2 regions of the Paraburkholderia sp. CHISQ3 genome follow, and region 2 is predicted to be linked to the other one. Evidence: riboswitches for the same ligand, from Rfam matches in the RefSeq annotation. Region 2 holds a riboswitch; the other holds the start of a gene.

Region 1 (5,765 bases), on a different contig from region 2:
TTCGGGCCCAGCCGAGCAGGACGAGCACGACGGCGATCGGCAGGACAGCGACGAGAAAGGACGGCAGTAGTGCATTGCCGATGGGCGTCAATAATTGGTGGAACATCACGTCTCCTTCGTTGTTGTTCGAATCGACGCTTTGTTCTGCGTGTGGTCTAGGTCACGCGGCGCGTCGGTCGGATCAGGACGGATGGCGGCGGCGGCGTGCGAGGGCACGACGTGGGGTCGCGTATTAAGCAGGTAGTGCGTGCGGCAACCGCCAGCATAGAACGCTTGCTGGCCGCGTCAAGGCGGGAAACTACGCGGGGGAGAGAGTGGAAGAAATGTGGCGAGGAAAGTGTTGTGCGGGTTGCTGCGATGCTGCGATGCTGCGATGGGCCAAGCGGTATTCACCTTCGCACCGCGTAGCGCATGAAGGTGACGCCGTTGCCGAATGCGTGCTGCTCGATGCGCTCCAGCCGGATCGTTGCGTCGATGTTCTGAAACATCCGTGTTCCGCCACCGACGACGACAGGAATGCAATACACCGACACTTCGTCGATCAAGCCCTGCTTGAGGTAGCTTGCGGCGAGCGTAGGTCCGGCCACGCCGATGTCTTGTGGCGACTCCGCCTTGAGCTGGCAGATGTCGTCCGCGCTCAATTCGCGGACAAGGCGCGTGCGCGTCGTCGTGACCTCGGTAAGCGAGCGGGAGACTACGATCTTGTCGGTCTTCTGCCACGCGACGCCGAAGTCGCGTATGAACTCACTGACAGTCTGGTCTTCGGCAAGTACGTCCCATACGGCCATCGTCTCGAACATCCGGCGACCGTAGATCGTAATACCTTCGTGGGTCTGCTCGTGTTCGGCAAAGCGGTGTACTTCCTCGCTGACCTGACCCCAGTCGAACTTGCCGTCGACGTCGCTGACGTAGCCGTCGAGCGAAGCCATCATGCCGAACCTGAGCTTGCCCATTGTGTTTTGCAGCGCTTTAGTGATGCCAGCCGCGACCGCCTCCCCAACCACGTCCCCCCCAGCCACGCCCGCCCCAGCCGCGGCCACCCCAACCCCAGCCAATGCCCAGCGAGATAGACGGTGCGCCCCACCAGCCATAACCGGCCGGATAGGCCGGGTAATAAGCGGGGTAGTAGGCCGGGTAGTAATCGGGCGGGTAAGCGGGCGGATAAGCGGGCGCGACGTAGACCGGCGGTTGGGCCTGCGCGTAGTACTGGGCGGGTGGAGGCGTCGTCGTCGCGACTCGCGCCGACTGTTGCGTTGATGTCGTTGGCGGCGGTGGCACAGGCACGGCCTGTTGCGTGGTCGTAGCGGGGACCGTCGGATAGTAGGAGTAGTAGCCGCCCGGATAGTAGCCGTACGGGTAGTAACAACCGGCCAGCGATCCGGCCAGCACCAGCAGACAGGCCGCACCGCCGAGCCGGGCTGCCGTGGAGAAAGATGGCAAGGTGCGAGGGTTCATGACGGACTCCTTGAATCGGCGCAGTACCTGGGGCGCCACGTAATCCATCGAGCTTACCCCCGTGGCGTCTACACGGGGTTGCGAAGCGGTAACCGCATATTTCAAGCCATTGCAATAACGAACGCGGCGCATCCGTTGCCGGAATGCGCCGCGCTATTGCTTCGGATGTATCGGGCGGGAACCTGTGCCAGCAAAGGATCGGGTGTTTCTTCCCGATTCGCTGACGATGCTCCGATTCTTACGAATGGCTCACGATGAAGAACGGCTGCACGTGGTTGAATTCCGCGCGCGGCTCGCTGTCACTTATTGATGTGACTCATTGCCGTCACTCACTGCCGCTGATAAATCTCCGCACCCTTGCGGACGAACTCGATGGCCTTCACTTCCATCCCCTTCTTCAGCGCTTCGTCGTCGGTGACGCCTTGCTGCGCCGCGAACTCGCGCACGTCCTGCGTGATCTTCATCGAGCAGAAGTGCGGTCCGCACATCGAGCAGAAATGCGCGACCTTCGCGGAGTCTTTCGGCAGCGTTTCATCGTGGAATTCGCGCGCCTTGTCCGGATCGAGACCGAGGTTGAACTGATCTTCCCAGCGGAACTCGAAGCGCGCTTTCGACAGCGCGTTGTCGCGCACCTGCGCACCCGGATGACCCTTCGCCAGATCGGCTGCATGCGCGGCGAGCTTGTACGTGATGATGCCGGTCTTCACGTCGTCCTTGTTCGGCAGCCCGAGGTGTTCCTTCGGCGTGACGTAGCACAGCATCGCTGTGCCGAACCAGCCGATCATCGCTGCACCGATGCCCGACGTGATGTGGTCGTAGCCTGGCGCGATATCGGTGGTGAGCGGTCCGAGCGTGTAGAACGGCGCTTCATCGCACCATTCGAGCTGCAGGTCCATGTTCTCCTTGATGAGCTGCATCGGCACATGGCCCGGACCTTCGATCATCGTCTGCACGTCGTGCTTCCACGCGATCTGCGTGAGTTCGCCGAGTGTTTTCAGTTCGCCGAGCTGCGCTTCGTCGTTGGCATCGTAGATCGAGCCGGGACGCAGACCGTCGCCGAGCGAGAAGGCGACGTCGTACGCCTTCATGATTTCGCAGATGTCTTCGAAGTGCTCGTACAGGAAGCTTTCCTTGTGATGCGCGAGGCACCACTTCGCCATGATCGAGCCGCCGCGCGACACGATGCCGGTCATCCGCTTCGCCGTGAGCGGCACGTACTGCAGACGCACGCCCGCGTGAATCGTGAAGTAGTCGACGCCTTGTTCGGCCTGCTCGATCAGCGTGTCGCGGAAGATTTCCCAGGTCAGGTCTTCGGCTTTACCGTTCACCTTTTCGAGCGCCTGATAGATCGGCACCGTGCCGATCGGCACCGGGCTGTTGCGGATGATCCACTCGCGCGTTTCGTGAATGTGCTTGCCGGTGGACAGATCCATCACCGTGTCGCCGCCCCAGCGGATCGCCCAGGTCATCTTGTCGACTTCCTCACCGATCGACGACGTCACCGCCGAGTTGCCGATGTTCGCGTTGACCTTCACGAGGAAGTTGCGACCGATGATCATCGGTTCGCTTTCCGGGTGATTGATGTTGTTCGGAATGATCGCGCGGCCACGGGCGACTTCTTCGCGCACGAATTCTGCAGTGATCGCCGTGAGGCCATTCGGACCGAATGCGCTCGCGCCGAACGCCTGGCCTGGATGCTGGCGGCCCATCATCGCCGCGAGCTTTTCGCCGTTCGGGCCGCTCGTCTTGAGGCTCTCGAGATACTCGGCGCGGCGCTGGTTTTCGCGGATCGCGATGTATTCCATTTCCGGCGTGACGATGCCCTTTCTCGCATAGTGCATCTGCGACACGTTCTTGCCGGCGATCGCGCGGCGCGGCGTGCGGTGCAGGCCCTGGAAGCGCAGATCGGCGGTGGCGGTATCGGCGGCGCGTTCGCGGCTGAAGTCACTCGACAGACCTGTCAGCGCTTCGGTGTCGCCGCGCTCTTCGATCCACGCCTGACGCAGTGCCGGCAGGCCCGCGCGAATGTCGATCTTGGCATCCGGATCGGAGTAGGGGCCCGACGTATCGTAGACATAGACCGGCGGATTCTTTTCGCCGCCGAAGCTGTCAGGCGTATCGGCCTGCGAGATTTCGCGCATCGGCACGCGGATGTCCGGACGCGAACCGGTCACGTAGACCTTGCGCGAATTGGGCAGCGGGGCGACAGCGGCTTCGTCGACGTGAGCGTCGGCGGAAATGAATTTTGGGTTGGCGTTCATGCATATCTCCTTAGTGGGGCGGCTAGGCAGGAGATGAGATGAAGTGAGTCGGGGTTCGCGAGAGATGAAGCAGTGGTAAGCGGCGAAGCCCGGACGCTTCCCTGCGCTGGCATTATCCAGATCAGGTTCAAAGGGTATTTCTCACCCACGCAGCTCACCGCCCGATGGCGATGCGCGACGCAGGACCCCCGCGTTAGCAGCGCACACGATACACCGGGCGGGGCGGGCTTGGCAACTTGCTGCCGCCTCGGGCCGGTGCGCTTCCTGACAATTTCCTGACGCCGGCGGCGGATCCGCTCACGGCCAAGGCTGGCTGCGGCGAGGCGCGCTCGCTGGACTCACCGTGCCGACGCCGCTTGCCGCCCTGTGCAAAAAATTTGCGTTTTCGCTGTCATAACAGCCGCCGCCGCCCGACCAACACGCAGATTTCCCGATGGAGCGTGTCATGGTCTTCTTTTCGAACGGTCGGTGGTCCGGTTTTGCGCTGGGGCGTTTTGCGCGCTGGTGCGCGCTCGCGGTGGCGTGCGGGGCGGCTCTCGCGAGCGGCGTGGCGAACGCTGCCGCCGGCCAGTGCCTCGCGCATAGTCCCGCGCATCGGGTCGCGCTCGTCGAGCTGTATAGCAGCGAAGGCTGCAGCAGCTGCCCGCCCGCCGACAACTGGCTCAGTCAATGGAAGCAGGGCGGTGCTGCGCAAGGTGTCGTGCCGCTCGCGTTGCATGTCGATTACTGGAACAGCCTCGGCTGGACCGACCGCTTCTCGCAGCATCGCTTCACCGAGCGGCAGCAGACGCTGACCGATGTCGCCGGTGCGCACACGATCTACACGCCGGAAGTATTCGTTGCGGGTCGCGAGTTGCGTAGCTGGTCGAGTGCCGACAACTTTGCGGACCGGGTCCGCCAGATCGTGGCACAACCCGCATCCGCCGACGTCGCCGTGGAGCTTAAGCCGCGCGCAGGCGGTTCGTCAGGCGCCTTCGACATCGATGCGCAATTCACCTCGCGTGCTTCCACCGCGGATCCGCTGAACGCGTACGTCGCGGTCTATGAAAATGCGCTGACGTCACAGGTGCGCGCAGGCGAGAACAGCGGCGCGACGCTGCATCACGAGCGGGTCGTGCGGCAATGGATCGGTCCGGTGCCGCTAGCTGCAGGCCACGCGCAGATTCGCCACGACGTCACGCTCGACGCGGTCGATGCCGGCGCACCGGCCGACCGGTTCGGTGTCGTCGCGTTCGTCGAGAACGCTGCTACCGGCGACGTGCTGCAGGCCGCCGATCTCGCGGCGTGTCACTAACCAGACCGCCTGTTCGCTTCGCCTTCGGAAAACATCATGAACCCCACACGCCTGCCGGCCAGTCTCGCATCGATGCCCGCGCCTGTGCCGCCCGTGCAGCAGTCCCGCACGATCCATCCGGTCTGGGTGCGCATCACCCACTGGCTTAACGCACTCGCCGCGCTCACGATGATGCTGTCGGGCTGGCGCATCTACAACGCGTCGCCGATCTTCCCCAGTTTCTCGTTTCCGAACGGCATCACGCTCGGCGGCTGGCTCGGCGGTGCGCTGCAGTGGCACTTCGCCGCAATGTGGCTGCTGGTGTTCAACGGCATCGTCTATCTGCTGCTGAATCTGGCGAGCGGGCGCCTCGTGCGCAAGTTTTTGCCGCTGTCGCCGCGCGCACTGCTGCGCGATTTCGTCAGCGCGTTGCGCGGCAAGCTCTCGCACGACGACCTGAGCCACTACAACGCCGTGCAGAAGCTTGCCTATCTGTTCGTGATCGTCGACCTGATCGTGCTCGTGCTGTCGGGGCTCGCGATCTGGAAGTCGGTGCAGTTTCCGCTGCTGCGCGAACTGATGGGCGGCTACGACACCGCGCGGATCGTGCATTTCAGCGCGATGTCGCTGATGGCCGGGTTCCTCGTCGTGCATCTCGCGCTAGTCGCCCTGGTGCCGCGCTCGCTGCTCGCAATGTTGCGCGGCCGCTGAGCCCATCTCTCAGGACATCGTCATGCCTTCCTCGAACAAAACCCCTGCGAAACTCGATCGTGAGT
Region 2 (5,765 bases):
ACGAGACCGCCGATCAACCGCAGCACGGTCGTCTTCCCGCAACCGGAGCCGCCCATGACCGCCACCACCTGACCGCGCGGGAAACGCAGGTTCAGGTTCGACAGGACAAGGCGGTCGCCATAGCCGAAATCGACGTCGCGCAGTTCGAGAAGGGGCTCAGAGGTGGAAGGCACGTAGCTGACAGTCCATTTACACGAAGGCCGAATTATAGGGCCATCATGAAAAAACTGTCGTGACGCCCCGGCTAGGTGCCGCAGAAGTCCGACGATTATTGCGTAAACACCTGTTGCAGTGCAGAAACCGCGGCGGCGACGTCGGGTGCTTCGGTGACAGCGCGGACCACGGCCGCGCAGCCGACGCCTGTCGCCAGTACGTCGGGCAACACATCGCCGTCGATCCCGCCAATCGCCACCAGCGGCACCACGCCGTCCAGCAGCTGGACGTAGCGCGCGAGGCGCGCGAGGCCCTGCGGTTCGGTGGGCAGCGCCTTGGTCGCGGTCGCGAAGATGGCGCCGCAGGCGACGTAGCTGGGCCGGAAATGCAGTGCGACGAGGACTTCGTAGTAGCCGTGGCTCGACAGGCCGAGGCGCACGCCGGCGGCGCTCAGCGCTTGCAGGTCGGCGGTATGGAGATCTTCCTGGCCCAGGTGGACGCCGTAGGCGCCCGCGTCGATGGCGGCCTGCCAGTGATCGTTGATGAACACCTGCGCATCGTGCCGCCGCCCGGCGGCGACACAGCGCGCGATGTCCTGTGCCAGTTCGGCGCTCAACTGTCCGGCCGTGGCGGACTTGTGGCGCAACTGGATGGTCTTCACGCCGAACCCCAGCACCCGCTCGACCCAGTTGGCGTCCGGCAACACCGGGTAGAGGCCCAGCCGCTCGGGGCAACGCGGAAACGGCTGCGCCGGCGCAGGCGGCAACCCGACGACACGCGGAAAGCGCGCGAGATCGGTCGGCCAGGCATCCGCGGCGCGCTTTTCGTCGCCGTCGCGCCAGGCCAGTGCCAGCACCAGTGCGTCATGCGGCGCAAACCCGCAATCGAGGAACGCGGCCAGCGCGGGGATCCAGTCTTCGGGCAACGCGCCTTCGAGCGATTCCAGCGGATAGCGCTCGCCGCCCAGATGGAGCGTTGCGCGGCCCGGCGCAGCCTCGATGACGCCCGCGCCCTGCACGAGCCAGCGCGCGAGTTGCGCGCCGTCTGGGCGCGCGCCGGCAGCAACGATCAGATCGCCGCCGTTCGCATCGTCGGGTGGAGTCAGGCAGATGCGCCATGGCGCGTGGGTCGGCGGCCAGTCGCCGAGCCGCGCGCGGATGCGCTCGGCGGCTTCGGTGAGTTCGTCGGCGGGCGGCCAGAAACGGTCGCCGGGCAGCGGCAAAGTCTGCGTCACGCGGCGCTCCCGTCGTGATGCCAGAACGGCATACCGACCACCGGCGTGCTCGCCTCGGCCGCCTCGCGCTCGGCCATCGGCCCGGCAACGTAAGCGGCGCGGCCCGCCTCGGCGGCCAGCGCGAAAGCTCGCGCCATCGCCGGCGGATGGGTGGCCTGCGATACCGCCGTGTTCAGCAGCACGCCGTCGAAGCCCCACTCCATCACCTGGCACGCGTGCGAGGGCACACCGAGCCCGGCGTCGACGATCAGCGGTACGTCGGGCAGCCGCTCACGCAGCACGCGCAACCCGTACGGATTGATGACGCCCTTGCCGGTGCCGATCGGCGCGCCCCACGGCATCAGCGCCTCGCAGCCCACATCGAGCAAGCGTCTGCCGATCACGAGATCTTCAGTGCAGTACGGCAGCACCTTGAAGCCTTCCTTCACCAGTTGGGCGGCCGCCTCGATCAGCCCGATCGGATCGGGTTGCAGCGTGTAGTCGTCGCCGATCAGTTCGAGCTTGATCCAGTCGGTGGCGAAGATTTCGCGCGCCATGTGCGCGGTCGTCACCGCTTCGGCGACGCTCTGGCAGCCGGCCGTGTTCGGCAGCAGCGGCACGCTGTGGCGCTTGAGCAGGTCGAAGAAGCCCGCCTCGGCGCCGCCTTCGTTCATCTGACGACGTAGCGCGACGGTGACCATGCCTGGCTGCGCCGCGGCGATCGAGTCGGACAGCGACTGCAGCGACGGATAGCGCGACGTGCCGAGCAGCACGCGGCTCGCGAACGTTTCGCCGTAGAGGCGCAGGGGATCGGCAGGAGCGGGAGAAGTCATGGGGAATCCTTGCGTCTGACGGTGTGCCGCGGCTCAGCCGCCGGCGACCGGTTGCACGACGTCGAGCCGGTCGCCCGGTTGCAGCGCGCGCGCCGCATGCTGCGTACGCGCGACGAAATCGCCGTTCAGCGCAACCGCGAACGGCGGCCGCGCGCCCCATGCGGCAAGCGCATCGGCGACGGTGGCGCCGTCGGGCAGCGTCAGCGGTTTCTGGTTGATATGGATGTTCATGGGGTTCGTCAAAAGCGTTTCTTCCGTTTCTTTCGTGGTTCGCGTGAGGCGGCTTCGGTCACGCCGGCTCGCGCGCCGGGTCCGGCTGGTTCAGCGAGTCGAGGTGGAACAGCTCGCTCCAGCGCGCGTCGCGCCGCCAGGTCGCAAACGCGTCGACATCGGCGACGCGGCGCTCGAGCAGTGCGGCGGCAAAGCGCACCGCTTCGTCCGCGACTTCCGGCGCGATCATGTAACCGTGCCGGTACAGGCCGTTCACACGCAACGTCTGTGCGCCGTTCCAGACCAGCGCCGGACGATGGTCTGGCATGGTCGGGCGGCAATGTGCGTTGAGTTCGAGAATGCGCGCTTCGCCGAAACCCGGATGCACCGAAAACGCCGCACTCAGCAATTCGAGCGCCGAGCGCACACTGACCGGCGACATGTCTTCGCCTTCCACTTCGGTTGCACCGATCACATAGCAGTCGTCCTGCTTCGGCGCGATATAGAGCGGGTAGCGAGGATGCAGCAGGCGCACCGGGCGCGTGAGATCGATGCCAGGCGCGTGTACTCGCGCAACTTCACCGCGGATACCGCGCAGCGTCGGCAGAACCGGTTTTGCGCCAAGGCCGCGACAATCGATCGTGACGTGTGCAGCGGGCATCGCGCGATCGTCGATGTGGGTGTTCCAGTGCAGCTCGACGCCGCGAGCCGCGAGCCCCGCCGCAAGTGCGGCGAGCACCTGGCGATTGTCGAGCTGCCCTTCGCGCGGCAACAGCCAGCCTTTCGTGAAGCGGCCGGTCAACGCGGGCTCGGCGGCGTCGATCTGCGCGCCGGACAGCGCGACGAAGCCGCTGTCGAGCCACTCGGCCGGCGCGTTCGCACGCACTCGGCGTTCGAACAGTGAAGCTTCCGTGCGATCCGCGTGATGCCACACGATGAGCGAGCCATTGCGCTGAAAGAACACCGGCTCCGGCAATTCGGCGAGCAACCGCGGCCATGCATCGAGCGATGCGGCGCCCAGTTGCGTAATCAGCAGTTCCGCGCTGGCGGCTTCGGCGAGCGGCGCGAGCATCGCGGCGGCGACCCAGGCAGCCGCCTGCGTGCCCGCTGCATCGCCGCGTTCGTACAACGCCACGCGATGCCCGGCGCCGGCCAGACGCCACGCGACGAGCCGCCCGCACAGCCCACCGCCGATCACGGCGAAATCCGGTTTAGGTTGGGTAGCGGTATTCATCGCGCGCGAGCCGGACGCGACGGCGCCCATCCGCAGACGTGCGGACAGACAACGCAAAAAACTGAAGAATAAGCGGTCATCGAATCCTTTCCGTACGGCAGGAAGCGCACGTACCCAAGGACGAAACCGGCGGGCGAAGCCGGCCGGACCACGCACCCATGACGGTGCCGTCCGGCGGAGAAATGGAAGACATCAGAACTTCCGGAAACTTCCCGCGCCGGTATTACCCGGATCGGGTGCGAAGGGTCTCTCTCAGCCTGGCCGCAGCGTGTCGCCCGCGCGCAAAGCACCCCTGTTTCGTCAGCGGCCATTAGACCATAAAAGGCCGGAGGCCCGCAAACCGGGGGGCTGCGGCCGGCTGTCCAGCCTGCCTGTGGTGGCTTGCGCAGGGAAATACGGCGAGCTGGGGTGCTCTGGCACAATGCCGTCAACGCAGCGCGGGCCGGCCCCGGGCCGCCAGGATCCGTTAAGACTCGTTTAAGTGGGTCGGGCCAGAATCGGGCGGTCGCGGCACGGGGTCGGTACCCGGGTCGCAATCACAATTTCGCCGTGGCGCCAACTCGCTACGGACTGAGCCATCAGGGTCCAGCCATCGTGCGCCGGTCCCAGACGAGCCAGCATTTCTCCCAGGATGGTCATGACGCCCAACACTTCCCCTACACCCACGCTAGAGCCCGACGATAAAGTCTCCGCGTGGAGTCTGATCAAGCCGTACTGGGTCTCTGAAGAATGGAAGATCGCCTGGGGGCTGCTGGTTACGATCGTTGCGATCAACCTCGCCAACGTCTGGTTGAACGTGAAGTTCAACACCTGGAACGGCGAGTTCTATAACGCCTTGCAGGCCAAGGATGTTCACAACTTCCCGCACCTCGTAGTCGTCTTCACGCTCATCGTGTTCGCGATGATCATCCTGTTCGTGTACGGTCGATACCTGCGCCAGATGCTCGGCTTCCGCTGGCGCCAATGGCTGACGCAACGGTACCTCGAAGAGTGGCTCGGTAACAGCGCCTTCTACCGGATCGAGCGCGACCGGCTCGCCGACAACCCCGACCAGCGTATTAGCGACGACCTGCAGTCATTTGCAACCAGCACGCTTACCCTATCGCTTGACCTGCTCTCAACAGTCGTCACGCTCATTTCGTTCGTCACCATCCTTTGGGGATTGGCCGGCGCGCTGAGCATCACGCTAGGCGGCATGCCCATCGTCATTCCCGGCTATATGGTGTGGGTCGCAGCACTCTACGCGCTAGGTGGCTCGTACCTGATACACAAGCTCGGGCACCCACTGGTTTCGATCACCTACCAGCAGCAGAAGGTTGAGGCGGACTTCCGCTTCGGCCTGATCCGCGTGCGCGAAAACGCCGAGCAAATCGCGTTTTACGATGGTGAAGCAACTGAACGGGCCACAGCGGGAAGTGTCTTCCAGCGCATTCGCGATAACTGGTGGCGTGTGATGAAGTACACGAAGCGCCTGAGCTTCGTGCTTAGCTTCTACGGCCAGATCGCGATTATCTTTCCGATCGTCGTGGCATCGCCGCGCTACTTCGCGGGTGCATTTACGTTCGGCGTGCTGATGCAGATTCAGAACTCGTTCGGCACGGTCAGCGATTCGTTCTCGTGGTTTATCAACAGTTACGGCAGCCTCGTCGACTGGCGCGCTACGGTGAACCGTCTGCGCGAATTCAAACGTGTCGTCCACGCGTCGCATCTGAAAGAAGCAACGTCGCCGGCCACCGCTCATGGCGGCATCAACCTGCACTACGTGGACGAGGACAGGCTCACCACGGACGGTCTCTCGCTCTCCCTGCCGAGTGGCGCCCCGCTCTCGCAGATACGCGACATCTCGATCCAGCCCGGTTCGCGCTGGTTGGTACGCGGCGCGTCCGGGGCCGGCAAGAGCACCTTGATGCGTGCACTCGCCGGACTGTGGCCATTCGGTAACGGCTCGATCGATGCGCCGGTCAGTGCGCGCATGATGTTCATTCCGCAACAAAGCTATATGCCGATCGGCACGCTAAAGGCCGCGCTCGCCTATCCGTCGTCGGCGGAGACGTACACCAACAACGAATACATCGAAGCGCTGCAGGCTTGCCATCTCGCGGACTACACAGGCCGTCTCGAG

What was found. A riboswitch is a leader RNA that binds a small molecule or an ion and turns the genes downstream of it on or off. The one in region 2 is predicted to bind thiamine pyrophosphate.
Region 1: it holds a riboswitch for thiamine pyrophosphate, as region 2 does, so the genes downstream of both, thiC (phosphomethylpyrimidine synthase ThiC) here and M0D65_RS30190 (FAD-dependent oxidoreductase) in region 2, are expected to answer to the same signal.

Annotation. Positions count from the first base shown of each region.
Region 1 covers NZ_JALPRG010000017.1:81,467-87,231, reverse strand. The annotation lists gene M0D65_RS31050 (L-lactate permease) at 1-106, opposite strand, end outside; gene M0D65_RS31045 (dihydrofolate reductase family protein) at 390-953, opposite strand; gene M0D65_RS31040 (hypothetical protein) at 970-1,455, opposite strand; gene thiC (phosphomethylpyrimidine synthase ThiC) at 1,785-3,716, opposite strand; TPP riboswitch at 3,797-3,916, opposite strand; gene M0D65_RS31030 (thioredoxin family protein) at 4,162-5,010, shown strand; gene M0D65_RS31025 (cytochrome b/b6 domain-containing protein) at 5,083-5,700, shown strand; gene M0D65_RS31020 (molybdopterin-dependent oxidoreductase) at 5,723-5,765, shown strand, end outside.
Region 2 covers NZ_JALPRG010000016.1:57,866-63,630, reverse strand. The annotation lists gene M0D65_RS30210 (ABC transporter ATP-binding protein) at 1-173, opposite strand, end outside; gene thiE (thiamine phosphate synthase) at 269-1,387, opposite strand; gene M0D65_RS30200 (thiazole synthase) at 1,384-2,199, opposite strand; gene thiS (sulfur carrier protein ThiS) at 2,233-2,430, opposite strand; gene M0D65_RS30190 (FAD-dependent oxidoreductase) at 2,489-3,643, opposite strand; TPP riboswitch at 3,836-3,947, opposite strand; gene M0D65_RS30185 (ABC transporter ATP-binding protein/permease) at 4,281-5,765, shown strand, end outside.